DNA from 3 places in the Geobacillus uzenensis genome. Region 1 is predicted to be linked to each of the others. Evidence: riboswitches for the same ligand, from Rfam matches in the RefSeq annotation. Region 1 holds a riboswitch; each other region holds the start of a gene.
The links. Region 1 has a riboswitch for thiamine pyrophosphate ahead of B9L21_RS06040 (long-chain fatty acid--CoA ligase). Riboswitches for the same ligand answer to the same signal wherever they lie in the genome.
Positions count from the first base shown of each region.

Region 2: another riboswitch for thiamine pyrophosphate. It lies ahead of tenA (thiaminase II); the one in region 1 lies ahead of B9L21_RS06040 (long-chain fatty acid--CoA ligase).
Region 3: another riboswitch for thiamine pyrophosphate. It lies ahead of thiC (phosphomethylpyrimidine synthase ThiC); the one in region 1 lies ahead of B9L21_RS06040 (long-chain fatty acid--CoA ligase).

Region 1 covers NZ_NEWL01000005.1:139,018-146,666, forward strand. Annotated here, with positions in the region: gene B9L21_RS06035 (tetratricopeptide repeat protein) at 400-3,177, shown strand; TPP riboswitch at 3,438-3,547, shown strand; gene B9L21_RS06040 (long-chain fatty acid--CoA ligase) at 3,620-4,705, shown strand; gene B9L21_RS06045 (acyl-CoA reductase) at 4,702-6,153, shown strand; gene B9L21_RS06050 (ABC transporter ATP-binding protein) at 6,168-6,914, shown strand; gene B9L21_RS06055 (ABC transporter permease) at 6,911-7,649, shown strand, end outside.
Region 2 covers NZ_NEWL01000008.1:65,235-72,883, forward strand. Annotated here, with positions in the region: gene thiS (sulfur carrier protein ThiS) at 1-7, opposite strand, end outside; gene thiO (glycine oxidase ThiO) at 4-1,143, opposite strand; gene tenI (thiazole tautomerase TenI) at 1,140-1,751, opposite strand; gene B9L21_RS12980 (energy-coupling factor transporter transmembrane component T family protein) at 1,768-2,550, opposite strand; gene B9L21_RS12985 (ABC transporter ATP-binding protein) at 2,547-4,001, opposite strand; gene B9L21_RS12990 (ECF transporter S component) at 4,017-4,607, opposite strand; gene tenA (thiaminase II) at 4,641-5,324, opposite strand; TPP riboswitch at 5,433-5,540, opposite strand; gene B9L21_RS13000 (class I SAM-dependent rRNA methyltransferase) at 5,688-6,872, shown strand; gene B9L21_RS13005 (MFS transporter) at 6,896-7,649, opposite strand, start outside.
Region 3 covers NZ_NEWL01000009.1:77,225-84,873, reverse strand. Annotated here, with positions in the region: gene B9L21_RS13890 (M14 family zinc carboxypeptidase) at 1-668, opposite strand, end outside; gene B9L21_RS13885 (methyl-accepting chemotaxis protein) at 877-2,130, shown strand; TPP riboswitch at 2,235-2,348, shown strand; gene thiC (phosphomethylpyrimidine synthase ThiC) at 2,503-4,194, shown strand; gene B9L21_RS13875 (aminotransferase class I/II-fold pyridoxal phosphate-dependent enzyme) at 4,553-5,728, shown strand; gene B9L21_RS13870 (thiamine pyrophosphate-dependent enzyme) at 5,725-7,365, shown strand; gene B9L21_RS13865 (aldehyde dehydrogenase family protein) at 7,482-7,649, shown strand, end outside.

The sequences.
Region 1 (7,649 bases):
ATGCCACTAATAACTGTAGATGAGCAAATTGGCTAACATAAATTTACAACCAAACAAAAAAGGAGACATGAACCCGACTCCTTGAGTAAAGTAGATGTGCTCAAAACCCATTCACCCAAGGACATGGAGATTATTGTAATGAAAAATGCTCATCTACAGTAACTTTATTTTATTATAAGATCACGCTTATTTGGGACACAGAAAAAAACACCTATGCTGTCTGTTTTCTGAACTCAATAGGAGGCAGGCAGTTTCGTTTGGGTCTGAATTCGAATTCCCCGTTTACCGCAACCGCAGAAGCTTTTTGTCTTGCAAATGAAAACAAATTGAAACGTTCATGGCGGCGAAAGTTTGTTAAAATGTATAGGATAGAAATAAAATCATAAAACGCGCCATACAATGAACATGCATGGCAAATACGTGAATCAGGTGATGGATATGGGGTTCGAACAGCAACTTGTTCATAAAACGTTTTATGAAACGTTAATCGATGGAGGAGAGCGCGACCTTGTCGGCACGTTCGGGGATATGTTCTTCGCCGCGTACCGGGATGGGGCTGATTTGTCGTCCATTCGTTTTGCTCAAGGGGAAGTGTATTTCCATCGCCGCGACTATGAGACTGCCATTTTCAAATGGGAAAACGTCCATAACGGGTTGCGCCCATGGGCGCAAAAAAACATCGCGGACAGCTACTATGAGCTTGGACAGCTTCAGCTCGCCGAAGAGCTGTACCGCTCGATTGAAGCGGAAAGTGAAACGCTCCAGGCAGAAATCATCTTGCGCCTATTTTCGCTCTACCGCGAGTTAGGTGAAAGAGAAAAAGCGGATGAAATGATTAAGCGCGGGGTGGCGCTTTACCCGGATTACCCGAATATGACCGAATGGGCCCACGCCTTTTTCGAGGAACAAGGCGATTGGGGAAGTGCCATCGAGCTCGCCTTAGGAGAAGCGGTGCGGACGTCAGCGCGCCGCTGGGCGGACATTTTAACGGGCTATGTGGAACAAGGGCACGCGCGGATGATGGCGCCCGCGCGGTTTTCACGGTGTTTGGCGCTGTTGTACGAAACCGATCGGGTAAAATTTGAGCGGTTAGTGCAGGCGTTGTGGAACGGCTATCAAGATAGTGATGTGTATTTTCCGTGGCTGGCGGAATGGAACCGTCTTTACGATGAGCTGGCGATTGGCCGTGATTATGAGTGGAAGCGAATCCCCGCCCTTTTGGCTGGGGCGTATGACGGGTTAGTGAGAGGGCCGTATCGGTTGAAAGAGCTCGTTGAGGTCGTGCCGCCGCTCTTAAAAAGCTGGGTGAATTTGGCCGACGGACGCGGGATGGCGACGGCCGCCGCCGCCTTGTTGGCATGGAGTGAGAAATTCCCGGAAGGCTTTGATGACGAAACGGTGAAAAACGCCGCGAAACAGCTTGTTTGTGCGAATCGGCAATCAGGGGAAGCGGGCGTGGCGCTATTTGAAGAAATGGCCGACTGGGCCGAGGCGCAGCGCGCAGGTTCTCATTTCCGCTTCCGCTGGCTCGTGCGGCAGCTTTCCGATCTGCGGACGCACCGCGTTCTTGTCGCTGGGGCGTCGCGAAACGAGCGCCTGGCGTTTTTGCGCACGGTGGTCGGCGAAGCGGCGTTAGTGGCGCCGTCCGCTCCGGTGCTCGTTTGGAAAAACGGCGGCGAGATCGAAGTGGCGAAAATCAGCGATGAACAGTTTACCGTTTTTGCAAGCATCGATGAGTTTCAACAAGCATCAGGGGGACGGGGAAGCCGCTTTCCTGACGATGCGGTCATCGAGTGCACAGCGCCGCTTTCGCTCGTGCCGCAAGAGGTAGCTTTGCTGGATATCGGGCCGCTTGGCGGACGCGCCTCTTCTGATCATGAGGCGCTTGTGTCGTTCCCGCTCGCCGATAGCATTCTTTTCCTTCTGAACGGCGATGATCCGCTTTCCAGTGTCGATGAACAACTTGTGCTGCAGCTTTGCGAGCGGGCGCCGCACACGCCGATTCACTTTTTGCTTCCTCCGGGCGACGGGATGATCGATGAGCAGGAGGAGTTGCGGATCGCCCGAGAAGTTGAAGCGCACATTCGCACCATCGTTCCCGGGGCGAACGTGATCGTCTATTCACCGCACGCGCCAAGCCGCAAGCAGCAGCAGGCGCTCGTTGACCTGCTTGGCGAAGTGCGCCATCACCGGTCTTCCGTCCGTCGGGAAGAAGCGATATTGGCGACGATTCGCCAATTCATTGCCCATTTGTTCCGGCAGCGGGCTGAGGCGGAAAGCCGGTTGGCGGAGTCGGTCGTGTGGAGAAAGGAAATGGCGGCCAAGCTGAACGGAGCGATTCACCAGCTCGGCGATCAGCAAGAAGAAAAGACGGTGAAAATCGTGAAAGCGTTCCGCGCGGTTTTGGAAGAGACGCGGACGGCCTTGGCAACGGCGATTCCCGACATGTTGCGCAAGTCGGCCGACTTTGTGCGCGAAGACAGCGACTTTGCCCGCCTTCACCTTGAACTGAATGATCAAGTGAACAAACAGCTTCGCGCTTATATCGATGAAGAGGTATTGCCGAAACTGCACCGCGCCTTGGAAGATTGGATTGCTGCGGCAAAAGAGGAATTTGACGAATGTCAGGCGTTTTTATATGAAATGGGTGAAGGGTTTAACGCCATGTTTGGCGAGGAGCGGCTGAAGCTTGAATGTGATTTCCGCATCCTTTCCGATTGGCAGCGTGATATCGACCGGCTTGCAGGCGGGGCGCAAATTGATAAGCTGAACATTTTCCTCCGCCGGACGCCGGGGCAGCTGCTGTTGAAAGGAGCGGGCAAACTGCTTGGCGCCTTTACGCAAAATAAGGCGATGTTGGCGCAAAAGTATAAGCAATTGATCGAAACGCAAGATTACGCCGATGTGGCGGAAACGGTTGCCGAGCAGTTGTTGCTGCCGTTTGAATGGTTTGCCAAATCGCTTGAGCGCGACATCGCCCAGTTTTTCCAAGCACCGTCGGCCGTGTTAAACGAAACGTTGGAACGGCTGGAGCTCGAAATTGCCGCTCAAGAAGGGGAGTTAAAACAGATGCGCACAAATCCGGAGGCGTACCGCGACCCGCTTGTTCTCTTTGGCATCCGTTTGCGGCAGTGCGAGCATCTGGCGCAGGCCGCTTCTGCGGCGGTTCGGGTATAGAAAAAATCGGCCGGACATCGGCCGATTTTTCTTCCTTTCAGACAGGTGAAGCAAGAACGGAGGACAACGACCACCGATGGAAGGGCATCGTTTTGCTTTAGGCGAAGACGAGCAAGAACGGTTGCGGTTTTCTTATCGTGCCGCGAATGCCGCTGGCTCTTGCTATACGTAGACGTTGATACGAAGGGATGGGGGATGCTTCCATCGCTTTTTTTCTTGCATTCTTTTTTTCTAAAGAGTAGACTTTGATTGTAAAAACATAATATGTTTACGGGAGCTTGTGGAATCAGGCTGAGAGTACGGCTAATCCGCCGTTGACCGTTTGAACCTGTTGGATAATGCCAGCGCAGGGAAAGAGAGTATACATAAGCACTTTGCCTGCGTGCAAAGTGCTTTTTGGCATGGATCGAAAGGCGCGATCGAGCGGAAAGGGTGGGGAAAGATGACACAACAAGAAATGATCGAAAGCTTGCTTCAGTTGATCAATAAAGAAACGTCCACAGAGGAAGAATTCAATGAGCATGCGCTCATGTTATTTGCCTATCAATATGAAAACAATGTTCCGTATCGTACATATTGCATGCAAAAAGGAAAAACGGCAAGAACGGTGAAAACATGGCGGGACATTCCGGCTGTGCCGATTAACGCCTTTAAAGAATTAACGTTAAGTTGTGTTCCTCCCGAACAGGCTGAACGCGTGTTTATGACGAGCGGCACGACGCAAGGAGTGCGCGGGAAACATTACCACCCGGCGTTAAGCGTGTACGATCAGTCAATGATCGTCAATTTTCAAAAGCGGTTCATGAAAGAGCGCAACAAAATCAAAATGGGTATTCTTTTTCCGACAGAAGACGAGCTGCCGAACTCTTCGCTCGCCCATTATTTAGCGCTCGCTGTCAATGTGTTTGGCACGGAAGACAGCCGGTATTTTGTCAACCGGGATGGCCTTGACATCGACCGGCTTCTTGCTGAGCTGGAACAGGCGGAACAGTCAGGTGAGCCGTACGCCCTGCTAGGCGCTTCGTTTAGCTTCGTTCATTTGTTTGAGGAGCTCGCCAAACGCGGCAAAACGTTCCGCTTGCCGGAAGGGAGCCGGATTCTTGATACGGGCGGCTTTAAAAATCAGTCGCGGGAAATGGACTTGGACGAGTTTTACGACACGCTGTCTTCGTTCCTTGGCGTCCCGCGCCGCGAGTGCATCAACATGTATGGGATGACCGAGCTGAGCACGCAATTTTATGATGACGGAAATGAGACCGTTCCGTCGGTGAAATCGGGACCGCATTGGATTCGCACAAGGGTGATCCACCCGTTAACCGGAGAAGAGATGCCGAAAGGAGAACGCGGCGTCCTCGTTCATTGCGACCTCGGCAACTTTAACTCGGTAACGACGATTTTGACGGAAGATACGGGCGTGGAAACAGACGGCGGGTTCTTATTGCTCGGCCGGGTGCAAGGGGCGGAAGCGAAAGGCTGTTCGATCGCGGTCGAAGAATTCATCCGCGCGGCAAAGGGGACATCCGAATGAGAGAATATGCCGGCTATCTCCCCTACATCGGGGATGAACCGATTGAAACACGTGTGTTAACGTTTGAAAAAAACGGAGAAAGAGTCGAAGTGGAAGTTCCTCTTTTAACGGTCGAGCAGCTGAACAAAGTGATGGGAAAAGTGAAACAAGCCAGCGCCCAGTTTCTCAAATCGCTTTCGGTGACGGAGATCATCGACTTGCTTGACCGAGTGATGGCACAGCTGTTGGACCGCCGCCATCCGTACCGGCAAAAGGCGGAACAAGTGCTGCCGATTGTGACGGGCTATGATGAAGAAATGGTCCGTTTAGGGTTGACCTCGTATTTCAAAACGTTCCGCAAGCCGCAGCTGCAGCGGTTTCTTGTGGAGGACTTGGAAAATCCGTTGCTTCTTGACGATTTTCAACCGCGGGCCAAAGGCGGCTTTTCCAAAGCAGTCGGCCCGGATGTCATCGTTCACGTTTGGGCGGGAAACGTGCCGGCGCTGCCGTTATGGAGCCTTATTTCCGGGTTGTTGGTGAAGTCGGGGAACATCGGGAAAGTGTCGAGCGCCGAGCCGTTATTTGCCGGTTGGTTTGCCCGCTTGTTAGTGGAGGTGGAGCCAAAATTGGCCGATTGCCTCGCTGTTGTTTGGTGGAAAGGCGGGGATATCGAGAGGGAGCGCGCCGTGTTTGGGCAAGCTGACGTTGTTGTCGGCTATGGAAGCAACGCGTCGCTCGAAGAGATGCAGCGCCGCCTTCCGGTGACGGTCCGATTCTTGCCGTTTGGGCATAAAGTGAGTTTCGGCCTCGTTTCCCGTTCCTGTCTTGATGCGCGCAAGGCGTGGCAGGCCGCCCACCAAGCGGCGCTCGATATCGTGCGCTATGACCAGCAAGGGTGTTATTCGCCCCATCTGTTTTACGTGCAAACCGGCGGAAGCGTGTCGCCAAAAGAGTTTGCCCGCTATGTCGCCCACGAGCTGAACTGTTTTGCGAAACGGTTTCCGCGGCGTCCTCTTTCCCTTGAGGAAATGGCGGCGCAAGCAAGTTGGCGGCAGCGCGAAGAATTGGGCGTGCTGGCGAACAAGGAAAAGGAAGTGCTCGGAAACGAAGCAGGAGACTGGACAGTTGTTTACGAACCGGAACGCCGGGAGTTTGCCGCGAGTTGCCTAAACCGGGCAGTGAAAATCGTCGCCTTTGATGACATTTCACAAGTGATTGCAGAAATCGCCCCGTATCGGGCATTGTTGCAGACGGCGGGGGTGGCTGCCTCGCCAAAAGAGCTGTTCGAATGGGCGGAGCAGTTAGGAAAGGCGGGTGTCACCCGCATTACAGCGCTCGGGCATATGACGTCCCCTGAAGCGGGCTGGCATCATGATGGGCGCTTTAATTTGCGCGATCTTGTGCAAATGGTCGACATTGAATCAGCGGCTGAAGCATATGCGGAACAGTTCGCTCCTTATGTCGATTAAGGAGGAAAATAGGGATGAGCTTTTTGCAGCTAGACCGTGTGACGTATCGTTACCAAGGGTTGACACCGGTGATCGACGGGGTCAGTTGGACGATCAATGAAGGGGAATTCCATTGCCTCGTCGGGAAAAGCGGCTGCGGCAAGACGACGTTGTTAAAGCTTGCGGCCGGCCTGTTGCAACCGGATGAAGGGGCCGTTTATTTGCGAGGCGAAAAAGTGACGAAACCTTCCTCTTCGATCGGCTATGTTTTTCAAGCGCCGACGTTGCTTGAATGGAAGCGGGTCATCGATAATGTTTTGCTGCCGATCTCGCTCAAACGAAAACCGGCGAAGGAAGATTACGAGTTGGCGCACGATTTGCTCGAGCGGGTCGGGTTGTCCGCCTACCGCGACCATTACCCGGCTCAACTGTCCGGCGGCCAGCAAAGCCGGGTGGCCATGGCCAGAGCCCTCATTCAACGGCCGGCGCTTTTGTTTTTGGACGAGCCGTTTGCGGCATTGGACGCCATTACGCGCGAAGAATTGCAAGCTGACTTGTTGACGCTTTGCCGGCTGCAAAACACAAGCGTCTTGTTCATTACCCACGATATTGCTGAGGCCGTATATTTAGCGGATCGCATCGCTGTCATGGCCGCCGGGAAGATTGTCTATGCGCTCGACGTCGACCTTCCGAAACCGCGAACGTTAGAAATGCGCTATGAGCCGCGATTTAACGAGCTTAGTTTTCACGTGCGGCAGGCGATGGAGGGGGTGAAGCGATGAATCGGGCGCCCGTTTATTCGCTAGTCTTGTTTGTTGCGCTTCTTCTCGGATGGGAGCTGGCCGCTAGGCAAATGTCGGAGCTCGTCCTGCCGGCGCCGTCGGTCGTCGCCGCGACACTTTTTGATGGCATAAGGACCGGCTATTTTTGGCCGCACATCGTTCGGACAAGCTTGGAAGTGTTGCTTGGCCTTGGCTTAGGAAGCGGCCTTGGCCTCATCGTCGGCATTCTCATGGGGGAAATTGAATTTTTGCGCAACTTGTTCTTCCCGTACGTCGTCGCCAGCCAGGCCGTGCCGAAACTCGCCTTGGCGCCGTTGTTTATTCTTTGGTTTGGTTTCGGCATGACGTCGAAAGTGGTCATTACGGCCTTGATTTGTTTTTTCCCTTTGCTTGAAAATACGGTGACGGCGATTCAATATACGGATCGGAACAAACTCGAACTGTTTCGCGTGTTAGGCGCGACGCGCTGGCAAACGCTCATTCATTTGAAACTTCCCGCCGGGCTGCCGCATATTTTCGCCGGTTTTCGCGTGGCCGTCGTCTTGGCGGTCGTCGGGGCGGTCGTCGGCGAATTTATCGGCGCCAGCGAAGGGCTGGGAGCGATGATTATTGCTTCCCAAGGAATGATGGACACCCCGCTTATGTTTTCCGTCTTGCTTTTATTGACGCTGTTGGGCATGGCACTCTACCAAATCGTTCATTTCTTTGAAAAACGATTAGCAAAACCATATGAAA
Region 2 (7,649 bases), on a different contig from region 1:
ACGTCATTCAATCCCCACCTTTTCTTCTGTATGGCGCGTCAACGAAAACGGCGACAAATCAACTCCCAGCTCTTTTCGCTCGACTAAGTCCGCCATTAGACGCCCGGTGATTGCGCTAAGCAAAATCCCGTTTCGGTAATGGCCGGCAGCGACAAACAAACCGCGCCGTTCCGGATGTTCGCCGATGTATGGCAAGCCGTCTTTCGTCTGCGGGCGGATGCCGCTCCACGCCCTTACCCATTCGGCCTGTTGAACGTCCGGAAGCAGGCGGGCAGCGCGGTGAAGCAGGCTCATCACCCCGCCGGCGGACACGCGCCGGTCGTATGTGCCCGGAGCGGATGTCGCGCCAATCAGCAGCTGGTTGCCCCGCTTCGGGACGATGTAGCAGCCGTTTTTCGCAAACACGGTCGCCTTTAGCAGCGGAACCGACGTGCGCACCATGACGCACTCCCCTTTGACCGGGTATACGGAGAGAGAAAGCCCAAGCAGTGCACCAAGCCGCGACGCCCAAGCGCCCGTGGCGATGACGACCGCCCCAGCGGCAAACGTTCCACCCGTCGTGTCAATGAGATGCCCGCCGGCGTCTGAACGGATGTTTACTACTTCCGTATGCTCATATAAGCGAGCGCCAGCTGATGCGGCAGCATGAGCGAGAGCGCTGGCCAAATCCGGGGCGCTCACTTGTCCGTCCCCTTCAATATACATGGCACCAACAATGGCTTCCGCTGCGAGGCGGGGCTCCATCTCAAGCGCTTCCTCCTTCGTCAGCCAGCGCACCGGCTGGTCGGTCGCACGCCAAAATGCATAATGGCGGCGAAGCTCATCCACCTCTTCGTCCGTTGCCGCTATTTTGATCATCCCGTTTTCAACAAGACCGATGTCAATCCCGGTTCGCCCTTTCAACTCTTCCACCAAGGACGGCATGAGGGCTCTGCTTTTTAAGGCGAACGGAACGAGCGGGCTTGGCGCGGAAAATTCTGCTTGCGCCCCGAGCATGCCAGCGGCCGCGCTCGACGCCTCGGCGCTCATCGTTCCTTTTTCCAAAATCGCGACGCGGTGCTGCCGCTTGGCAAGCTCGAAGGCAACCGCCGCCCCGATCACCCCGCCGCCGACAATCGCGACGTCATAATGATGTATCGTCATATGATCCCCTCCCCTTTAACCAATTCAGCAAGCCGTTTCGCCTCGCCGACCGGATCCGCTGCGAAAAAGACAGCCGACAACACCGCCACTCCCGCCGCGCCTGCTTCGAGCGCTTGACGGGCATTGCCGGCATGGATGCCGCCGATGGCAATGACGGGAATATGTACAGCAGCGGCTATTTCTTTGAGCGAGTCCACGCCGCGCGGCGGCAACCCGGGCTTGCTGCTGCTTGGAAAAACATGGCCGAATAAACAAAAGTGGGCTCCATCTTCTTCCGCCTGCCTCGCCTCCGCCAATCCATGCACCGAGCAGCCGACTGCCAAACTAGGGAACGAACGGCGGACAGCGCGCACCGGCAGGCTATGATAGGCGAGTTGCACGCCGTGGACGCCGTACACAGCGGCAACATCGACCCGGTCGTTGACGATGATTTTTTTTGGCGGCACTCCGGCGCGAAGCAGCGCGGTGACAAACGCGGCAACCTCGCGCGCCGTTTTCTCTTTTTCACGAATATGAATGGCGTCGGCGTACGGATGGATGTGCTGACAAATGGCAGCGAACTCATCGGCCGTCTGCCGACCGGTCGAAACGAAATGAAGCATTCCCATCGCGATCCCTTTCTTTCTACCGTACATCGTTGATCGAAAGATACGGATAATGAATGCCGACATAATAAGAAGCAAACGCCAACATGGCAAACAAAACAACAAACAGTACATCGTATTTGCTAAACCCGATTTCATAGTAAAACGTGCGCGGACCGCTGCCGGAAAATTGTTTCGCCTCCATCGCCACCGCGATGCGCTGGGCGCGGCGGATGCTTTGCGACAAAAGCGGGATGGCATAGCGCTTCACCTTGCTAAGCCCGCCGCGGCTTGGGACGCCGCGCACCTTCAAAGCATAGTGCACGGTTTGAAACTCCTCCATCATCATCGGCAGCAAACGGACGGCCGCTAAAAAGCTGTACGCATATTTCGGCTTGAGCTTCAGCTGCTGCATAAGCGAATAAAACAGGTGCACCGGCCGGGTCGTCAAAGAAAAAATCAATCCCAACAGCCCGAGCGCCAAAGCGCGGAATCCAAGATGCACGCCGCGCCAAAAGCTCTCTTCCGTAACATGGATGAGCCCCCAGCGAAACCATGTCGTCGTTCCCTCACCAAACATCATCATCGATGAGGCGGTGGAAACAAAGATGAGAAAGAACGGCAAAAACAGCCAGGCAAGCACATTCGCAGGATAGCCGGTCGCAAAGCAAAACAAAACAAAAAGGGCAAGAGAAAAATTGATGAGCACGTTCGGATTATGCATAAACAAAACGGCAAAAAAGAGAACAACGAGCACGATCAATTTCAAGCTCGGGTTCGTCTCATAAAGCCATGTCTCGCGGCGATGAATCTCCCATTTCACCGTCCCGCTCCCCCTTCGGCGAGCGCCAGCCGCCTGATGTCTAACCGCTCGTCCCGAACAAGCGCTCCGTCTTCAATCACCCAACGCCTCGTCGCAAAGCGGCGGACGATTTGTTCATCGTGAGTAACCATCACAATCGCTGCCCCTTGTTCACGGTACGACTCAAGCATTTCGAGCAAAGCGAACGTGCTTTTCGCATCCTGTCCAAATGTCGGTTCATCAAGCAAAAAGAGGCGCTGGCCGGCAACGATTGAAGCAGCCACGCTCAATCGCCGCTTTTGGCCGACTGACAGCTGGTACGGATGCATATCTTGCAGCTTGGCAAGGTCAAATTCGCGCAAAAGACGGGCGACCGTTTCTTCCGTTTCCTCCGTTGAACGCCCCTCGAGCCGGAGCGAATAGGCGAGCTCATCGCGTACGGAATGCGTGACGAACTGAAACTCCGGATTTTGAAACACAAAAGCGATGTAACGGTGCAACGGCTGCCGCTGCTTGACATCCTCCCCTAACAGCTGATAGTCTCCTTGTGTACGGATAAGCTGCATGAGCGCATGCAAAAGCGTGCTCTTGCCGGCGCCGTTTCGCCCGGTGACGGCAATCCATTCGCCTGCGCGCACCGTCGTTTCAGGGACGTTGATTTTCACTTCCCGGTTGCGAAAGCCGCGAAAATCGCGGAGGCAAAGGAGTTCCTCTCCTTCCCACCACTTCCGCCGCTGCGCCCTCCGGTCATATTCCTCCCAAACGCCTGGATGCCAAATGCCTTCGGTGCTCATGACGTCTTTATATTCAGAAAATATCCCCCCCGCCTTTCCGTCAGCCATCACTTGCCCATCGCGGCCGAGCAGGATAATCCGGTCGACAAAGTCAAGGACATGATCGATTTTATGTTCGACGATGACGACCGTTTTATCGCGGCCCACCTTCTTGACCGTTTGCCACACCGCCTTCGTCCCTTCCTCATCAAGCAGCGCCGTCGGCTCATCCAAAAACAGGACGTCCGGCTCAAGTGCGAGTACAGATGCGAGCGCCAGCCGCTGTTTCATCCCGCCGGAGAGAGTATGGATATCCGTATGCGGCGCGATTGCCAAGCCGACTTGATCCAACAGCGCGCGGATGCGGGCAGGCATCTCCTCGCGCGGCACACCTCTATTTTCAAGAGCAAACGCGATTTCCTCATCGGCGTACGGCATGCAAAATTGCGCATCCGGGTCTTGAAACACGTAGCCCCACCGTTTAGGCAGCTCGAGATGCTCCGCCTTCATCGGCACATCGATCGAATTCGGAATGATGCCGGCCATCACTTGCAGCAACGTCGATTTGCCGCATCCCGACGGGCCGAGAAGGAGCACTTTCTCCCCGGCGGCAATCGACAGCGAGAAGTCGCGAAACAACAGCTCATGATGTCCGGGAAATTTGAGGCGCAGTTGATCGATCGCAATCACATGTCCCATCATTTCCCCGCCGCCTCACCGGTTAAGCGCATCATAATCTTCCTTTGAAGCCGGACGCCACATTTGCGTCACCCCGGTTTTCTCAAGCGCCTTGGCCAACGAGACAGCGAACACGCCGGCAATGAGGATGGCGCCGGCAAAGCGCGCCAGCAAAAAAAGCGCCATGTTCCAAGGGGCCAACGCCTCAATGTACCCTTTGTAAAAGTCCATGATGAGCGAACCGACCGTCGCGCCGACCGCGCTTAGCGATACGACGAGCACGTCAAACCGCCGATAGCGGAACGCCGCAAACACGAGCTCGGCAAACAGCCCTTGAATGAATCCATAAATGAGCACTTCAAGCCCCCATTGCGACCCCATGATCAGCTCGCCGGACGAAGCCGCCATTTCGGCAAGCAACGCCACCCCCGGCTTGCGGATGAGCAAATAGGCGAGCGAAGAAGCAATAAACCACATGCCGTAAATCAATTGATCCGCATGAAACCCGAACACTTTCACCACTTCATATAATGGCCCCCATACTTTGTAAATGACGCCAAACACGACCGCAATTACAATCGTCGTCAAAATGTCAGCCAACTTCAATCCTTTGGTTGTCTTCTCCATCGCATGCCTCTCCTTCCATGATTGAACCGTACGTCACTCGTTCACCGCCGGCCTGACGGACCGCCATCGTTCGAGCCGGTACGCCATGTCCCAAAACTCATACTCATATTCGCTGCTGATCAAAAAATGCTGTTCCATCCGGCGCCGATCCTCTTCTGTGACAGCGGCAGCGATGACATCAAGCCGGGCGATCTGCTCTTCAACAAGCGAACGGAACCAATCAGAACTGTATGCACCGATCCATTTTTCGTAAATCGGGTCATTCGGTTGGCACGTTTTCAATCGTTCGCCAATTTCATAGTACAGCCAATAGCAAGGCAAAATGGCAGCGATGACGTCCCCTAAGTGCCCTTCATACGCAGCACGGTACATATGAGAAGTATAGGCGTACGCCGTCGGTGCGGGAACAAATGCTGCCCGCTCCTCTTCAGTAATGTTGAGCAGCTCGGCGAACGTTTCATGCAGCGACAACTCCGCCTCGCATGTGCTTTGCGCATGATGCGCCAGCCGAGCGGTCGAGGCCAAATCCGGCGCCTTTGCCGCCCCGATCGCCTGCACGCGGGCGAAATGGCGCAAGTAATACGCATCTTGCATCACATAATAGCGAAATTTTTCGCGCTCGAGCGTTCCTTGGCCGAGCTCTTGAACGAACGAATGGCGAAAACTCGCCTGCCAGATCGGGTCGGCGGCTTCGCGCACTCGCTTGGCAAAAGACATTCTTCCTCCCCCTTTTTGCAAAATAAAAACGCCGCTTCCTTTACCGACTAGCGTAAAGAAAGCGGCGTGAGCCTACAATGTCGCAAGGCAAAGCCATCGTCGCCTATGCATAGCTCCTCTCCACTTCCCTACGCTGGTATTACCCAGATCAGGTGCTAAGGGTCTCAAAGGCACACTTTGATCTCAGCCTTTCTAAAGGCCCCCCTAGTGGATGTTCCGTCATGATGCCATTGTTCTGTTTACATTTATCATATCACGGCAACGGCGGTTGTCAACCTTTTTTTCCGTCCTGCGTTGCGTCGCCCACCGCGATTCGCTATGATTAAAACGCAACGACTCACTATCGAATGGGAGTGGAACTACATGGCAAAAGTCATTTTAAAACGGCAGCGAAAAAAACGGCTTGAACAAGGTCATCCGTGGATTTTCCAAAGCGAAGTCGACCGCATCGAGGGCGACATCACGCCGGGCGACTTCGTTGACGTCTATAACCATCAAGGCTATTGGCTGGCGAAAGGGTACATCAACCCGGCCTCGCAAATCATCGTGCGCGTGCTGACGCAAAACCCCGATGACGAATTGGATGAGCGGTTTTTTATCGAGCGCATCCGCCAGGCATGGGCATACCGCGAACGGATGATCCCCGGCGTCCGCTCTTGCCGCGCCATCTATGGAGAGGCCGATTTTCTGCCGGGGCTTATCGTCGATAAATACGAGGACGTTCTCGCTGTGCAAATTTTGGCGCTGGGGATGGAAAAGCGCAAAGACTGGATTTTGCGCGGTTTGCTTGACGTGTTCGCGCCAAGAGCCATTTACTTGCGCAACGATGTGTACGTTCGGGAGCTTGAGGGGCTCGAACAAGAAAAAGGCTTTTGGTACGGAGAAGCGGAAACGGAAATCGAAATCGAGGAAAACGGCGTCAAATATATGGTCGATATTGAAGGCGGTCAAAAAACCGGCTTTTTCTTCGACCAACGGCAAAACCGCGCCGCCCTCCGCCCGCTCATCGGTCCGGAAACAACGGTGCTTGACTGCTTCACCCATACCGGTTCATTTACGTTAAACGCTTGTCTGTATGGGGCAAAGCACGTCACCGCCGTCGACATTTCCGAGCATGCGATTGAAACGGCGAAACGAAACGCAGCCTTAAACGGCTTTTCAAACGTCGACTTTGTCGTCGCCAACGCCTTTGACTATTTGCGCGAATCGGTGCGCGCCGGCAAGCAGTGGGATGTCGTCATCATCGACCCGCCGGCGTTTGCCAAGTCAGCCCATGCGGTCCCGAAAGCGCTGCGCGGCTATAAAGACATTAACTTAAACGGATTAAAGCTCGTCAAGGACGGCGGCTTTTTTGTCACTTCGAGCTGCTCGTACCATGTCCGTCCGCACATGTTCGAAGAGATGGTCGCCGATGCAGCGTTTGACGCCAAAAAAGTGCTTCGCCAAGTGTACTGGAACGGCGCCGGCTATGACCATCCGAAGTTGCTCGCTGCCGATGAAGGCGACTATTTAAAATTCGCCATTTATGAAGTGCATTCGCGGCGTTAAAGAAAAACGCTTAAGGGCAAGCCTTAAGCGTTTCTTTCTTGTCTCGGGCGAAGCGGCTGTTCTTTGCGCAACACGCTCAAATAAACGAGCATTGAAACAAACACCGAACCGGCGGCAGCTAGATAAATGCTCGGGTAGCCGAACCAATGGCTGATTTGCCCAAAGACGATGGCTCCGATGCCGACGCCTAAATCAAAAAACGAGAAAAACGTCGCGTTCGCCATCCCTTTCCGGTGAACAGGCGCCCGCTCCACCGACCATGCCTGCAGCCCTGGCTGCACCATGCCAAACCCAAAACCGTACAGCACTGCCGCAGCCAATAACGCCCATTCCCCCGGCAGCCAGGCGAGCATAAGCATCGCCAGCAAAATGAGCCCAGCGCCGGGAAGAAAGACAGCCCGATGACCTTTCCGGTCATACAGCTGACCAGCGAACGCCCGCGTGACCATTAAAGCGAGCGCGTAAAGCAAAAAGTAAAGCTGCAAGCCTCCGATCTGTTTTTGCGCTGTATATAAGGGCAAAAACGAGGCGATGCCGCCAAACGTCACCGTTAAAAAGAAGAGCAACACCGATGGAATCAAAGCCGTCTTTTCGTAAAGATCCCATTTGTTCACCCTCTGGCCATGTCCCGCCTCCGCTTTTTTATATGTAATCACAGCGGCAAACAACAAGGAGGCCACACCGAGCGCCGCACAAATCATAAATAAGTGGCTGTACGGAATGGCGGCTGCCAACACGAGTCCGAGCGACGGTCCAAAGGCAAGGGCGATGTTCCCT
Region 3 (7,649 bases), on a different contig from region 1:
AAGACCATGGGATTCCATTCTTTGATTAATTCTACGGTTTCCCGTGTTTCCGGTTGCGACTGGGTGATAAAATCGCGGTTCAAGTCGATTCCCACGCCGTTAAACCGCGTCGCCTGCACGCGTCCATCCGGGTTTTGCACGACGTTAAAAATGAGGACGGTGTTCGCTAAAATTTGTTTCGTCACGTGATCGTTTTGTGTGGCGAACCGTTCAATCAGTTGAAGAATGGCGTCCGTGCCGACAAATTCAGTTCCATGGATTGAACCGTTGATCATAATCGGCACTTTGAAGTCTTCGTTGTTCGCCACCCATTCTTGCGCTTTGCCCGGATTTTTGAACATTTGCTTCCGGAGCGCCTGAATTTTGCCGAATTTGCCGCGCGTCGACGGGTCGGCAATCGTGACGACATAAAGCGGATAACCGTTCACTGATGTTCCTCTCACTTCCACCTTGACGCGGTTCGACCGCTTTTCAATTTCGTTCAGTTTGGCGCCGATTTGCGAAAACTTGACAAAGTCATAGTTTTCTTGGTTAAACAAGCTTCCGTTTTGTTCTTCAAACGCATTGACGTTCGTCCATTTGACCGGTCCGGCTTGCGCAGCTGTCCAAGGGGAAAAGGCCAGCAAACCAACGGCAAGCGCGCCGCCGATCATTTTCTTTTTATCCATGAATGATCCTCCATTCTATTGATCTAGCAAATGAATATTTATAAGACAATCGTTATTTTAATGCAATTCCTTTTTGCTGGCAATAGAAATTTTATTTCAGGCTATCGGAGAGGGCACTAAAGAAGGAAAATACATGTGTGCTGGCGAATATGTCCATGCGATAGGAATAGTAAAAAGTTTTTTGACGATAGAAAAGGGGGAAAACAGTTTGTCGTTCATGAGTTATATCATTCGCACGATGTTCGTCGTCATCCCGGGAACGGCGGCGATCGGCCTTGCGATATGCCTGGCCAACAGCATTCGCGGGGCGGCGTTTTGGTGGACATTGGCCGCTACATTGCTATTTGGCGCGATTGTCGGTTTCATTTCAGCAACGCTCAATTACCGACGGTTTGTTGCTCCGATTGCCGTCATTAACAAATATTTAGACAAGATGACAGGCGGGGACTTAACGGTGCGCGTGCCGCTGGACAGCGTGCAGCAGCTGCGGCCGATTGCCGCATCATTGAACGATATGGCGGACGCTTGGCAAAAGGTGATCGGCCGCATTCAACACCATGCTGACGAAGTGTCGCAGTTTTCCGGCCAGCTAGCCACCGTCGCCGAGCAGACGACGGGAGCGACAGAACAAATTGCGGCAACGATGGAAAGGCTCGCTGCCCATGCGGAAGAGCAGGCGGATGCGGCCCGTGGCACAGCGGCATCGGTCAATGACATTTCCCAAACGCTCGTTGACGTTGCCCGTCATACGAAAGAAGTGGCTCACAGCGCCCAAGAAACGGCGGTGAAAGCGGAAGCCGGCAAGCAGTCCGTGACGCAAATGGCTGAGCAAATGCAATTCATTTACGACCACGTTCAAGCGCTCGGCCAAGTTGTCAAAGGGCTCGGGGAGCGCTCGAATGAGATCGGGCAAATTACGGAAGCGATCACGGGCATTGCGTCACAGACGAATTTGCTGGCGCTCAATGCGGCGATTGAAGCGGCGCGCGCCGGCGAGCAAGGGAAAGGGTTTGCTGTTGTCGCGGACGAGGTGCGGAAATTGGCGGAACAGTCCGCACGTTCAGCGCAGCAAATTTCCGATCTCATTGGCTACATTCAAGAAGAGACGAAGTTGGCGATTTCCTCCACAGAGCGGGTCGTTGCTGAGGTGACGCAAGGGTTGGACGTCGTCGCTGTCGCCGGTCAGTCGTTTGCTGATATTCGCGAGGCGGTCGGTCAAGTAAGCGAACAAATTCGACAAGTATCGTCCGCGATTGAACAAATGACGGGCCATGCCCGCCAGGTGGATGAGGCGCTCCGACAGATGACCCAAATCGTTGAACAGTCAGCTGCTAGCGCTGCCAATGTATCGGCGGCAACCCAAGAACAAATGGCCTCGGTCGAAGAAATCGCCTCTTCGTCGACATCGCTCGGCCAGATGGCGGACGAGATGCGGGTGATGCTAAAGCAATTTTCAGTATGAGTAGAGAAAAAGTGTGTTTGTAAAGCTGTGGCATGGAACAAAATGGTTTGCGCATTGGCCTATTGTGCAGTAAAATAAAAAAAGTCAGTCATCATGGTTATACGCTCATCTGCTAGGGGAGTCCGGGAGCCGGGCTGAGAAAAGAACGCGATGAAGTTCTTTGACCCTTTGAACCTGATCTGGGTCATGCCAGCGTAGGGAAGCAGGCAGCGGGAACAGATGGACGCTTGGGTTGTTCATTTGGTCTTTTTGCCTTGATCGGGTTCCGTTCGTTTTGCGGAACCCGTTTTTGCGTAAATATCCCCCGTTTTTGCCTCTCTTTTGCTGGTGCGGCTGCAGGTCTCAACCACCATTTCAAAGGAGGAAAGCCGCATGGAGAACATCCGCTCGTTTATGTCGTTTCCAGCCAGCCGAAAGGTGTACATCGAAGGATCGCGTCCGGACGTGCGCGTGCCGATGAGGGAAATCGCGTTGTCGCCGACGAAAACGCCGCAAGGAGAGGTGGAAAACAAGCCGGTGCGCGTTTATGATACAACCGGTCCGTACACGGATCCTAATTTTGAACCGAATGTAGAAAAAGGATTGCCGCTTCTACGCCGCAACTGGATTGTTGAGCGCGGCGATGTCGAAGAAACGGAGCCGCAGGCAACCAGCAGCCGTGCGTTGTCGCTTCCGTTTGCGCGCCGTCCGCTGCGGGCGAAGCCGGGAAAAGTGGTAACGCAAATGCATTACGCCAAAAAGGGAATCATTACACCGGAAATGGAATTTGTCGCGATTCGCGAGCAAATTGATGCGGAAATCGTTCGCCAGGAGGTTGCTGCCGGCCGAGCGATCATTCCTGTGAATATTAATCATCCAGAAAGCGAACCGATGATTATTGGCCGCCGTTTTCATGTGAAAATTAACGCCAATATCGGCAACTCGGCCGTTTCTTCCTCGATTGAGAATGAGGTGGAAAAACTGCTCTGGGCGGTGCGCTGGGGCGCCGATACAGTGATGGATTTGTCGACCGGCAAACACATTCACGAAACGCGTGAATATATTCTCCGCAATTCGCCGGTTCCCATCGGAACAGTGCCGATTTACCAAGCGCTTGAGAAAGTGGGCGGCGTGCCGGAGAAGTTGACATGGGACGTGTATCGCGAGACGTTGATTGAGCAGGCTGAACAAGGGGTCGACTACATGACGATCCATGCCGGCGTGCGGCTGCATTACATTCCGCTCACCGTCAACCGGACGACTGGCATCGTCTCGCGCGGCGGCTCGATCATCGCCCAATGGTGTTTGGCTCACCATCAAGAAAACTTCTTGTATACGCATTTTGAAGAAATATGCGAGATTTTAAAACAATACGATGTTGCCATTTCGCTCGGTGACGGCCTGCGTCCGGGTTCCATTGCCGATGCAAACGACGAAGCGCAGTTTGCCGAACTTGAGACGCTCGGCGAGCTGACGAACATCGCCTGGGAGCATGACGTGCAAGTGATGATCGAAGGGCCGGGGCATATTCCGATGCAGAAAATCCGCGAAAACGTCGAGCGGGAACAAGAGCTTTGCCATGGAGCGCCGTTTTACACGTTAGGGCCGCTTGTCACCGACATCGCGCCGGGATACGACCACATTACATCAGCGATTGGCGCCGCGATCATCGGCGCCTACGGGACGGCCATGCTTTGCTATGTGACGCCGAAAGAACATTTAGGGTTGCCCAATAAAGAGGACGTGCGCGCCGGAGTCGTTACGTATAAAATTGCCGCCCACGCCGCTGACTTGGCGAAAGGGCATCCGGCTGCCCAGCAGCGCGACGATGCGCTCTCAAAAGCGCGCTTTGAGTTTCGCTGGAACGATCAGTTCCACTTATCGCTCGATCCGGAGCGGGCCCGGGAATACCATGATGAAACATTGCCGGCTGAGGCGGCGAAAACCGCCCACTTTTGTTCGATGTGCGGACCGAAATTTTGTTCAATGAACATCTCGCACGAGCTGCAACGGAAAATCAAAGAAGAAGGAATGAAAGAAAAGGCGGACGAATTTGTGCGCGGCGGTTCGTCGCTCTATCGGTAAGAAGAGGCTGTATATGTGTGCCGGGCGTGACTAGACGCCCGGTTTTTCTTTCGGATATTATGCCTGTACAGCGTTAGCGTGAAAAGAAAGGCAGGAAAAGCGCGTCGAAAGAGGAATCATTCACCGCGATCGATATTCTAATTGTTTCAAACGAATAATAAAATGATTTACGAGAGGAGAAGAGCTAGATGAGACAAATGGTATGCGCCCACAAAGCAACGGTTCCATCGTTCAGAGAGGCCACTCGCTAAGCACGTATTCGAACGATGGCGATGATCCGGCTTCGACCGGAACCGGACGCCCTGCCGTTTGCCTGCCCCGCGCGTAAACCATCGAATCGAAGGGGGGAGAGGCTGCGATGAAGATGGCTTCCGACTTAGTGAGAGGAATGCCGCCGTATTTGTTTTCCGCCTTTGAGCGCAAAAAAGCCGAGCTGGCGCAAAAAGGCATTGATGTCATCGACTTAGGCATCGGCGCGCCAGATTTGCCGCCGCCGCCGTTTCTTATTGAGGCGATGAAGCGCGAACTTGATGACCCGCGCAATTATACGTATTCTCCGTACGCCGGCTGCCGCGAATATCGCGAAGCCGTCGCCGACTTTTACGAGCAGCAGTATGGCGTCAAGCTTGATCCAGATACCGAAGTGCTCGCTTTGATCGGTTCAAAAGAAGGTATTGTCCATCTATTGCAGGCGCTGATCGATCCGGGGGATGCGGTGCTCGTTCCGAATCCGGGCTATCCGGTGTATCGCACCGCTATTCACCTTGCCCGCGGCACGCCGATCGATTTGCCGCTCGACGCCGCTTGTGACTACGCACCACAATTTTCCGCTCTTGATCCGTCCACATACGACCGAGCCAACATCATGCTGTTAAACTACCCAAGCAATCCAACAGCATCACTAGCCGCCATCGATGTTTTCCTCGAAGCGGTCACGCTGGCCAAAAAACACCGTTTTCTCATCGCTCATGATTCAGCTTATTCATTGTTGACATTCGGTGACGCCTCTGCCCCGAGCGTGCTGCAAGTCGATGGTGCCAAAGAAGTTGCCGTCGAATTTGGTTCCTTGTCGAAAAGCTACAACATGGCTGGTTGCCGCATCGGTTACATCGTCGGCAATCAAGAAGCCATTCGGGCGCTTTCGATCTTAAAAAGCAATATCGATACGTGTCAGTTTCTAGCGGTGCAAAAGGCGGCAGCCGCTGCATTGCGGAGAGGAATCGAAGCCGCGAAGGAGAACGGCCGCATCTACGAACAGAGGATGAAGGCCATGACGGCTGCGCTTTGGCAAATGGGCGTGCCCGTCCGGCCGCCGCGGGCGACGTTTTTCCTTTGGGTGCCGACGGCGGTTGGTTACTCCGCCGCTGAGTTCGCCGCCCGGCTGCTTGATGAGGCCGGAGTGATCGTGACACCGGGAACGGCGTTTGGCTCGGCAGGGGAAGGGTATGTGCGCATATCGCTCGCTGCCCCGACGGAACGGCTGCTCGACGCCGCGCGGCGCTGGAAGGCGATTGACTGGGAGGGACGGCCATGAAAAAGCGGATCATGCGCGGTCTTTCCGTCCCGCAGGCAATCGTCGAATGTGTAAAACAAGAGGGTGTTTCTCATTTGTTCGGCGTGCCGGGAGAAAGTTATTTGCCGCTGTTGGATGCGTTGTACGACGAACCGACGCTCCAGTTCATTTCCACCCGCCATGAAGGCGGGGCGGCGTTTATGGCTGAGGCGTATGCGAAAGCGTCCGGCAAACCGGGCGTTGTCCTGGCGACGCGTGGGGTCGGCGCGGCCAATTTGGCGATCGGGGTTCATACGGCACGTCAAGATTCGACGCCGCTTGTCGTCCTGTTAGGACAAGTGCACCGCCGATTTCGCGGCCGTGAAGGCTTTCAAGAGGTGGAACTAGACGAATGGTTTCGTCCGCTTGCGAAGTGGGCGGTCGAGATCACCGACCCTGAGCGCGTTCCAGAACTTGTGCAACGGGCGTTTCGGGTGGCGAAAACGGGACGGCCCGGGCCGGTGGTTGTCTCGATTCCGGAAGATGTGTTTACGGCAACGGTCGCTGAGGCAGTGTTGCTGGCGATGGATGCGCCGCGCCCCGCTCCGGCGGATGATGAGGTGAAACGGATCGAAGCGGCGCTCGCCGCTGCCCGCCGGCCGCTCATTGTCGCTGGCGGCGGGGTGAAGCGGGCGCGCGCTGAGCAGGCGCTGCGCCGCGTCGCTGAACAATATTCCCTTCCGGTCGCTGCCGCGTTTCGCCGCCATGACGTGTTTCCGCATGACCACCCGCTTTATGTCGGCCACTTCGGTCTTGGCGCACCGGCGGCCGTTGTTGAGACGGCCAAGCAGGCAGATCTGATTTTGGCGGTCGGCACGCGGTTGTCGGAAGTGACGACGCAAGATTATACATGGCCGCTGCCGCACCAGACGCTCATCCATATCGATATCGACGAGGAGGCGCTCGGCAAAGTGTTTTCCGCGGACATCGCTGTCGCAGCCGACGCCCGTGAAGCATTGTGGGCGCTGTCAGGGCGGCAGATTGTCCCGTCCTGGAACGAATGGGTCTCGGCGCGCCGGCGCGCCTATGAGGAAACAGCAAGACGGCCGCAGCCGCCGCGAAACGTGCAAGAAGCCATCATCGCCGAGCTGCAAGTGCGGCTGCCGGATGACGGCGTCATTACGAACGATGCCGGCAATTTTGCCGGCTGGCTGCACACGTTTTTCTCGTTCAAGGAACGGCAGCTGTATATCGGCCCGACATCAGGTGCGATGGGATACGGGCTGCCGGCCGCCATCGGTGCGAAGCTTGTTCATCCAGAGCGGCCGGTCGTTTCGCTATCAGGCGATGGCGGGTTTCTCATGACAGCGGCCGAACTGGAGACCGCGTCCCGTTATGGCGTCCCGGTCATCAGCCTCGTTTTTAACAATCGGATGTACGGAACGATTCGCATGTATCAAGAGCTTCAGTTTCCGGGACGGGTGGTCGGCAGCGGACTGGGTGAAGTATCATTTGCGAAATTGGCTATGGCGTTAGGCGCCAACGGCGTTACGGTGGGGACGGTCGATGAGTTTGCCGCTGCGTTTAAGCAGGCGCTTGTCGCGGCGAAACCGACTGTGATTGAGGTGATGACAGAACCGGAACAATTGTCCGTTACGATGAGACTTCCGGGCAGATGAAAGCGGTTGAGCAGAGTTTTCGCATGGGGACCGATTGAGATCACGAACAATGTGATGAAAAGGACGAATGTGGCAAAGCACCTGTACAGCGAACCAACAGGCAAAGGAGGATGGTTATGAAAGCGTTGAATTTTATTAACGGAAAATGGCAACCGGCTTTAAGCGGGCAATGGGCGCCGGTGGTGAATCCGGCAAACGGGGAAACGATCGGGGAGGCAGCGGTATCTGCAGCGGCTGATGTCGATGCCGCCGTTCAAGCGGCGAAAGCGGCGCAAAAGAAATGG